2 regions of the Agrobacterium sp. NPDC089420 genome follow, and region 1 is predicted to be linked to the other one. Evidence: predicted binding sites of a transcription regulator. Region 1 holds the regulator's gene; the other holds the start of a gene.
What was found. Region 1 encodes PhoB, which activates phosphate uptake and scavenging genes when phosphate is short. Its sites were predicted from a motif close to TGTCATNNANCTGTCAT; they were not measured.
Positions count from the first base shown of each region.

Region 2: the regulator PhoB is predicted to act here: its motif matches at 1,891-1,907, upstream of ACI2KA_RS09675 (esterase-like activity of phytase family protein).

Region 1 is NZ_JBJDMY010000002.1:351,016-355,441, forward strand. Features, by position in the region: gene pstA (phosphate ABC transporter permease PstA) at 1-24, shown strand, start outside; gene pstB (phosphate ABC transporter ATP-binding protein PstB) at 39-854, shown strand; gene phoU (phosphate signaling complex protein PhoU) at 950-1,675, shown strand; gene phoB (phosphate regulon transcriptional regulator PhoB) at 1,707-2,390, shown strand; gene ACI2KA_RS04310 (GcrA family cell cycle regulator) at 2,697-3,230, opposite strand; gene ACI2KA_RS04315 (aspartate aminotransferase family protein) at 3,661-4,426, shown strand, end outside.
Region 2 is NZ_JBJDMY010000005.1:149,542-153,967, reverse strand. Features, by position in the region: gene lon (endopeptidase La) at 1-1,042, shown strand, start outside; gene hupB (DNA-binding protein HupB) at 1,330-1,605, shown strand; gene ACI2KA_RS09675 (esterase-like activity of phytase family protein) at 1,958-4,156, shown strand; gene ACI2KA_RS09670 (hypothetical protein) at 4,346-4,426, opposite strand, start outside.

The DNA of each region.
Region 1 (4,426 bases):
CGCCGCTTCGAACGGCGCTGGTAGAGGGAGATTGAGCAATGAACATGTTGTCGGAAGCAGCAGTTGAAAAGGCGCTGGACAAGAAAATGAATGAAGTTTCATACAAGATGATCGGCAAGGACGTTTCGGTTTATTACGGCGAAAAGCGCGCGCTTTACGACGTGAACCTCAATGTCCGCGAAAATACGGTGACGGCGCTGATCGGCCCGTCCGGTTGCGGCAAGTCCACTTTCCTGCGTACCCTCAACCGTATGAACGATACGATCGACGGTTGCCGTGTCACCGGCAAGATCACGCTCGACACCGACGATATCTACGATCAGGCGATCGATGTCGTGGAGTTGCGCGCCCGTGTCGGTATGGTGTTCCAGAAGCCGAACCCCTTCCCGAAATCGATCTACGAAAACATTTCCTACGGTCCGCGTATTCACGGTCTCGCCCGTAACAAGGCGGACATGGACCAGATCGTCGAGCAGAGCCTGCAGAAGGCCGGTCTCTGGAACGAGGTGAAGGATCGTCTGCACGAATCCGGCACCGGCCTTTCCGGCGGCCAGCAGCAGCGCCTGTGCATTGCTCGTGCGGTTGCCGTCAGCCCCGAGGTTATCCTGATGGACGAACCCTGCTCGGCGCTCGATCCGATCGCGACCGCCAAGGTCGAGGAACTGATCCACGAGCTGCGCACCAATTATACGATCGTTATCGTCACCCACTCCATGCAGCAGGCGGCGCGCGTTTCCCAGCGCACGGCGATGTTCCATCTTGGCCACCTCGTCGAGGAAAACGAGACCGACAAGATGTTCACCAATCCGGATGACCAGCGCACGCAGGATTACATCATGGGCCGCTTCGGCTGATCCCCGGCCGGCGCTTTATCGAAACCGAACAAGACTGGTGCCTCTGCCTTACGCTGCTGTGTATGTGCATGAAGGCCAAGCCGGAGGACTAGACCGTGACACAGACAACGACCCATTCGCATATTCTGTCCGCCTATGACGACGAATTGAAGTTCCTGACGCGCCGTATCGCCGAAATGGGCGGTCTGGCCGAGCAGATGTGCGCCGACGCCGTGCGTGCGCTCGTCAATTCCGATGCGGCCCTGGCGCAGAAAGTCATTTCCGATGACACGATCCTCGATCATTCCGAGCGCGAGATCGGCGACAAGGCCATCGTCACCATCGCCAGACGTCAGCCGATGGCGGCCGATCTTCGCGAAATCATCGGTACGCTGCGTATCGCGGCAGACCTCGAGCGCGTCGGCGATCTCGGCAAGAACACCGCCAAGCGCGTGATTGCAGTGGCCGGAACCGGCGTGCCGCGCAAGCTCGCCCGCGGCATCGAGCATCTTTCGGAACTGGCGCTGGTCCAGCTCAAGGAAGTGCTTGACGTCTATTCCACCCGTTCCGCCGAGAAGGCCAATGCCATCCGCGAGCGTGACGAGGAAATCGACGCCATGTATACGTCGCTTTTCCGCGAACTCCTGACATACATGATGGAAGATCCGCGCAATATCACCACCTGCACGCATCTTCTGTTCTGCGCCAAGAACATCGAGCGTATCGGCGACCATGCCACCAACATCGCCGAGACGATCTATTACATGACCACCGGCAGCCAGCCGGAGGGCGAGCGTCCGAAGGACGACAGTTCCAACACGCTCGGTTCGGTGACCGAGTAACAGACAAGCAGAAGCTTGCGGAGTTCAGCATATGGTGCCCAAGATTGCAGTTGTGGAAGATGAGGAAGCGTTGAGCGTCCTGCTTCGTTACAATCTCGAGGCTGAGGGATATGACGTCGATACGATACCCCGGGGCGACGAGGCGGAGATCAGGTTGCAGGAGCGTATTCCTGATCTTCTGATCCTGGATTGGATGTTGCCCGGCGTCTCCGGTATCGAACTGTGCCGACGGCTGAGAATGCGGCCGGAAACCGAGCGTCTGCCGATCATCATGCTGACGGCGCGTGGCGAGGAAAGCGAGAGGGTTCGCGGTCTCGCCACCGGCGCCGATGACTACGTCGTCAAGCCGTTCTCGACTCCGGAGCTGATGGCCCGCGTCAAGGCCATGCTGCGCCGCGCCCGTCCCGAGGTTCTCTCGTCGGTGCTGAAATGCGGTGATATCGAACTCGATCGCGAGACCCATCGCGTCCACCGCAAAAGCCGTGAAGTGCGCCTTGGACCGACGGAATTCCGCCTGCTCGAATTTCTGATGACATCGCCGGGCCGGGTATTTTCCCGCTCGCAACTCCTGGATGGCGTCTGGGGCCACGATATCTATGTTGATGAGCGCACCGTCGATGTGCATGTCGGCCGCCTGCGCAAGGCGCTGAATTTTTCGCATATGCAGGATGTCATCCGCACCGTGCGCGGCGCAGGATATTCGATGGAGGCCTGAGCGAAGCTCGGTCTGTGTATCTTATTCCGATTGACATTGAACACGACAATCAAAAATGGCCCGAAGCCGCATATGGTTTCAGGCCCTTTTTATGTCCGGTTTCCCAAGCGTCCGGTCGGTCTTCCGGTGGGGCAGAAGATCGGCGACGTGCTGCGATCCGGGTCATCGCGCGGCCCGAAGACAGGAGGGAAGTTTCTGCGGCATGTGCCGGTGCGCTTCTGCGAAAAACCGAAACGGCAGTCGGCCAGGCACAAAAAACGGGCCACAAGGCCCGTTATATTTGATGGCGAATGTGCATCCTGACCATCAGGCCTTACGGCGTTCGCTCACAGGCTGATAGGCAAGTTTCGCATGGAACTTGCAATAGGGCGAGGATTCCAGTGCCTCGCAACCGCAGAAATGGAAATCGTCCTTCAAGGGATCGCCGACCGGCCATTTGCAGGTGCGCTCCGTCAATTCCGTCAGGGTCAGGCGACGGGAAATCGGGGTGACGACGTTTCTGGACGGAGCATAATCGAGAACCTCTGCGGTTTCGATGTCGATCTGTTCGTGAAGAGCCGTTGCCGCGTTGGAACGATTGAGGGCACGTGCCGGCGCTGCGCTGACGCGGGCCGCGAAATTGGTCGCGCGCGGTGCGGGCGCGGCAGTGCGTTTCGGCGCGGAGCGCGCCGAGGTGACCGGGCCGCCGGCCTTGACGCGTCCCGGCAGATTGAGACGGTGGACCTTGCCGATCACGGCATTGCGGCTGACGCCACCCAGCTGCGCTGCTATCTGGCTGGCGCTAAGCCCCTCGGACCACAATTTCTTGAGCTTTTCGACCCGTTCGTCTGTCCAGTTCATGCCGCTTCTCCGCTTGTCGCGTATATTTCGGCAGAATCCCTCTCCGTCTCGCGGGCGTGCCGTGAGCGTGGTTTCCGCCGGATTTTTGGTGACTAGTTCCGCCGCAATGCAGTCTAGTAATTAGCGATTAACCTAGTGCCAGCCCGACTCCGTGGCAAGAGTCGCGGGAATCATCTGGAATCGATTTTCCGGTTTTCCCCAACTTGCTGGCGAGTTGAGTCTGAAAGGCAACACCTTGGGGCTCGGTTGCCGCCGCCTACTAGTGCTTGAGAAGCCCGGGAAACGCGGACTTTTGTTGACATCGGCAAGCGAAGTGACAATAGTGCCCCTGCCGCCGCAAGGCGGCATTTTTGATTTTCAGGCGAGGGATAACCCTTCAAGCCTATTGACAACCGTCTGACAGCGCATCCGCGCAAGGAGTGATACAGCCATGGCCGAAGCCGCCGCGCCATTGTTCGATACATTTGCAAGAGCCCCCCTGCGCTTCGAGCGCGGTGAAGGCGTCTGGCTGTTCACGGAAAGCGGCGAACGATATCTGGATTTTGCAGCCGGTGTCGCGGTCAACTCGCTGGGCCACGCGCATCCGCACCTCGTCGAGGCGATCAAGACCCAGGCCGAGAAGGTCTGGCACGTGTCGAACCTCTATGAAGTGCCCGGGCAGGAAAAACTTGCAAAACGCCTGACGGAAGCGACTTTCGCGGACAAGGTCTTCTTCACCAATTCCGGTGCGGAAGCATTGGAGTGCGCCATCAAGACCGCGCGCCGTTATCATTATTCGAAGGGCCATCCGGAAAAATTCCGCATCATCACCTTCGAAGGCGCCTTCCATGGCCGCACGCTGGCGACGATCGCCGCCGGCGGCCAGCAGAAATATCTGGAAGGCTTCGGCCCCAAGGTCGAAGGTTTCGACCAGGTGCCCTTCGGTGATGTCGATGCGCTGAAGGCCGCCATCACGGCCGAGACGGCCGCACTCCTTATCGAGCCCATTCAGGGTGAGGGCGGCATTCGTGCCCCCGGCAAGGAATTCCTGCAAATTCTTCGGGCATTGTGCGAAGAGCACGGCCTGCTCCTGATTTTTGATGAGGTCCAGACCGGCGTTGGCCGCACGGGCAGGCTGTTTGCCTATGAACAGACCGGCGTCGCGCCCGATATCATGGCGGTCGCCAAGGGTATCGGCGGCGGCTTTCCGCTCGGCG
Region 2 (4,426 bases), on a different contig from region 1:
TGAAGTGGAATACGACCTGTCCGACGTGATGTTCGTGACCACGGCCAACACGCTGAACATTCCGGGTCCGTTGATGGACCGCATGGAAGTGATCCGCATCGCCGGTTACACGGAAGACGAAAAGCGCGAAATCGCCAAGCGTCACCTGTTGCCCAAGGCGATCAAGGAACATGCCCTGCGTCCGGAAGAGTTCTCGGTCACCGACGAGGCCCTGATGGTGGTGATCCAGCAATACACCCGCGAGGCGGGCGTGCGCAGCTTCGAACGCGAGCTGATGAAGCTGGCGCGCAAGGCTGTCACCGAGATCATCAAGGGCAAGGTCAAGTCCGTGGAAGTCACCGCTGCCAACGTGCCGGATTATCTGGGCGTTCCGCGGTTCCGCCATGGCGAGGCCGAACGCGAGGACCAGGTGGGCGTCGTCACGGGTCTCGCCTGGACGGAAGTCGGCGGTGAGCTGCTCACCATCGAAGGCGTGATGATGCCGGGCAAGGGCCGCATGACGGTCACCGGCAACCTCAAGGAAGTGATGAAGGAATCCATTTCGGCGGCGGCATCTTACGTCCGTTCGCGCGCCGTGGACTTCGGCATCGAACCGCCGCGCTTCGACAAGAGCGACATCCACGTCCACGTTCCGGAAGGTGCTACCCCGAAGGACGGACCGTCCGCCGGCGTTGCCATGGCCACCGCCATCGTCTCGATCATGACCGGCATTCCGGTCTCCAAGGATGTGGCGATGACCGGCGAGATCACCCTGCGTGGTCGCGTGCTGCCGATCGGCGGCCTGAAGGAAAAGCTGCTTGCGGCTCTGCGCGGCGGCATCAGGAAGGTGCTGATCCCGGAAGAAAACGCCAAGGACTTGGCGGAGATTCCGGACAATGTGAAGAACGAGATGGAGATCATCCCGGTTTCGCGCATGGGAGAGGTGATCGAACACGCCCTCATCCGCAAGCCGGAACCCATCGAGTGGGATGGCAGCATCGAGACGCCGGTGATCGCCACGGTCGAAGGTGTCGATGACGGCAGCCAGACCATCGCGCATTGATCGCCACATCGGTGCGGGGACGGAATCGGTTTCCGCAAAGCCTGATGCATAGAATCAATGTGTTAGGCGCCATGGGCCGCATGCGGGATATGAACCCGCGCAAGTGATGCCAAATTGGCACGATTTTGGGAAAGGCCGGCAGAAATGTCGGCCTTTTTTGTGAAAAAAATCTCAGACCCCTTGTTTTTCAGGCGATTCCAGCGCTTTTGAGTTGCTGCGCGCGGATGCGAACGTATTCTGCGCCGGCTTAATTTGAGTCGTTTCAAACCATTGAAAGGGGTGGAAACATGAACAAGAACGAGCTCGTCTCTGCTGTTGCCGAAAAGGCTGGTCTCACGAAGGCAGATGCTGCTTCCGCTGTTGATGCCGTATTCGAAACCGTACAGAGCGAACTGAAGAACGGTGGCGACATCCGCCTCGCCGGCTTCGGCAGCTTCTCCGTCAGCCGTCGTGAAGCCTCCAAGGGCCGTAACCCTTCCACGGGTGCTGAAGTCGATATCCCGGCTCGCAACGTGCCGAAGTTCTCCGCAGGCAAGGGCCTGAAGGACGCCGTCAACTCGTAAGGTTTCCGGAAGGCCGTGACGCCCGGCGGCGGGCGGACGGCTTTTCAGGTTCACGAGGAAGCATGTTTTGACGCGCTGACACCATCGGCAGGCACAAGGACTGTCAGGCCATTCGAGCCTTTTTCGGATGGCCGGATTTCTCAGCCCGGACGGTGTGGATTGAAAGGGCCGATACGCGCCTGTGTAGCTTCCATCCGGACACACGGCGTTTCGATCCCCGCAATGTGCGCATAAACACGAAAGCCCGGCCTTCAAGGCCGGGCTTTTTGATTCCCGGCAAGGAAATGTCATGCCTCTGTCATGTCTTTGACGCAGAAGCCAAAGGGTATTTCTGGACCCAAGGGGGATTATAATGGCGTTCCGATTTTCTCATATGGCTTTGACCGCCGCGCTGCTGACATCCGCGGCATTTCCGGCCGCTGCCGAGCCGGTTTTCAACCGCATCGCCTCTTTCCCGGTGGCGAAGAACCTGCCGGCGGACAAGGACGCCAAGTCCGTCACGTCGGCTGAAATCGTCACCGCCAGCGAAGACGGCAAGACGCTGATCTATTCCGACAGCCCGCTTGGCGGCATCGGCTTCATCGACATCACCGATGCCAAGGCTCCGAAGGCCGGCGGCGCGTTGCTGCTCGAAGGCGAGCCAACCTCGGTTGCCGTTGCCGGCGTCAAGGTTCTCGCCGGTGTCAACACCTCTGAAAGCTTCGTCAAGCCGTCAGGCAAGCTGGTAACGGTCGATATCGCCACCAAGAAGATCGAGGCAAGCTGCGATCTCGGCGGCCAGCCCGATTCGGTTGCCGTCTCTCCGGACAAGACCTTTGCCGCCATCGCCATCGAGAACGAGCGCGACGAAGAGGTGAACGAAGGCGCCCTGCCGCAGATGCCGGCCGGCTATCTGGTGACGGTTGGTCTGAAGGACGGTGTGGCCGACTGCGCGACGCTGAAGAAGATCGAGCTGACCGGACTTGCCGAAATCGCTCCGGAAGATCCGGAGCCGGAATTCGTTTCGATCAACGCCAATGGCGAAATCGCGCTGACGCTGCAGGAAAACAACCATATCGTTATCATCGACGGCAAGACCGGCACGGTGAAGACGCATTTCTCCGCCGGCAAGGTCGATCTCGAAGGCATCGACACCAAGACCGACGGCCAGCTGAAGTTCACCGACAAGCAGGAAGGCCGCAAGCGCGAGCCGGACGCCGTCAAGTGGCTGGACAATGACCGCATCGTCATCGCCAATGAAGGTGACTGGCAGGGCGGTTCGCGCGGCTTCACCATCTTCGACAAGACCGGCAAGCTTCTCTACGAATCCGGTTCCTCGCTTGAGCATGCGGTTGCGGCCATCGGCCACTATCCCGAAAAGCGCTCCAAGGCCAAGGGCATCGAGCCGGAAGGTCTGGAAGCGGCAACATTCGGCGGGGAGAAATATTTCTTCGTGCTTGCCGAGCGCGCCTCCGTCGTCGCTGTCTACAAGGACACCGGCAAGGAGCCGCAGCTGACGCAGCTCCTGCCTTCGGGCGTTTCGCCGGAAGGCGCGGTCGCTATCCCGTCGCGTGATCTTCTCGCCACGGCCAATGAGGTCGATCTGGTCGAGGACGGCGGTGTCCGCTCGCATGTCATGCTCTATGAGCGCGCCGAAGGCCAGCCGGCCTATCCGCAGCTTGTTTCCGCCACCGTTGACGGTGCGCCGATCGGCTGGGGTGCGCTTTCCGGTCTGGTTGGCGATGCCGAGAAGCCCGGCATTCTTTATGCCGTTTCCGACTCGGTTTACGGCAACCAGCCGTCGATCTTCACCATCGACGCCACGAAGAAGCCCGCCGTCATCACCAGCGTGCTGCGCATCAAGCGCGACGGCATCGCTGCCCAGAAGCTCGACATCGAAGGCATCACGCTGGATGGCAAGGGCGGCTTCTGGCTGGCCTCGGAAGGCGACAGCGCCAAGCTCGTGCCGCATGCGCTCTACAACGTCAACGCCAAGGGTGAGATCAAGGCTGAGATCGCGCTGCCGAAGGAACTGCTGGCCGGCGAGACGCGCTTCGGTTTCGAAGGCGTGACCCTGATCGGCAAGGGCGATGATGTGACACTGTGGATGGCCGTGCAGCGCGAATGGGGCACGGACGAGAAGGGCTTCGTCAAGCTCGTCTCCTATAATCCTAAATCGAAGGAATGGGGCGCCGTGCGCTACCCGCTCGACAAGACCGAAGCCGGCTGGGTCGGTCTTTCCGAAATCACCGCCCAGGGCGACCATGTCTATATCGTCGAGCGTGACAACCAGATCGGCGACAAGGCCAAGATCAAGAAGCTCTACCGGGTGGCGATCGCCGACCTGAAGCCAGGCAAGATCGGTGGCGAGCTGCCGCTGGTGACCAAGCAGGAAGCCCATGATTTCCTGGCCGACCTCAAGTCCCAGACCAATGGTTACGTGGTGGACAAGCTGGAAGGCTTCACCTTCGACAAGGCCGGAACGGCCTATGCCGTGACCGACAATGACGGCGTCGACGATTCTTCGGGCGAGACGCTGTTCTTCACCGTCAATCTGAAGGCGATCAACTGATCACGCCGAACGGTGCCGCATACGAGAAAAGCCGGGCATCGCCCGGCTTTTTGTTGCGAAGGCGATACCGTCCCGGATGGCTGCCCTGCATGAGGCATCGCAGCACCCGCCGTTGAACGGGCCGTGTGGCGTCGGTATCTGACAGGAGAGGGGTTTGTCCGGGGAAAATGCTTCAACGACCGTGACAGGTCACCGCCCCATGGAATTCTTGTTTTTGGGAGTATCTTGCTTTTCCGAATCCTGCTGGACCCAGCGAAAAAAAATATAAAC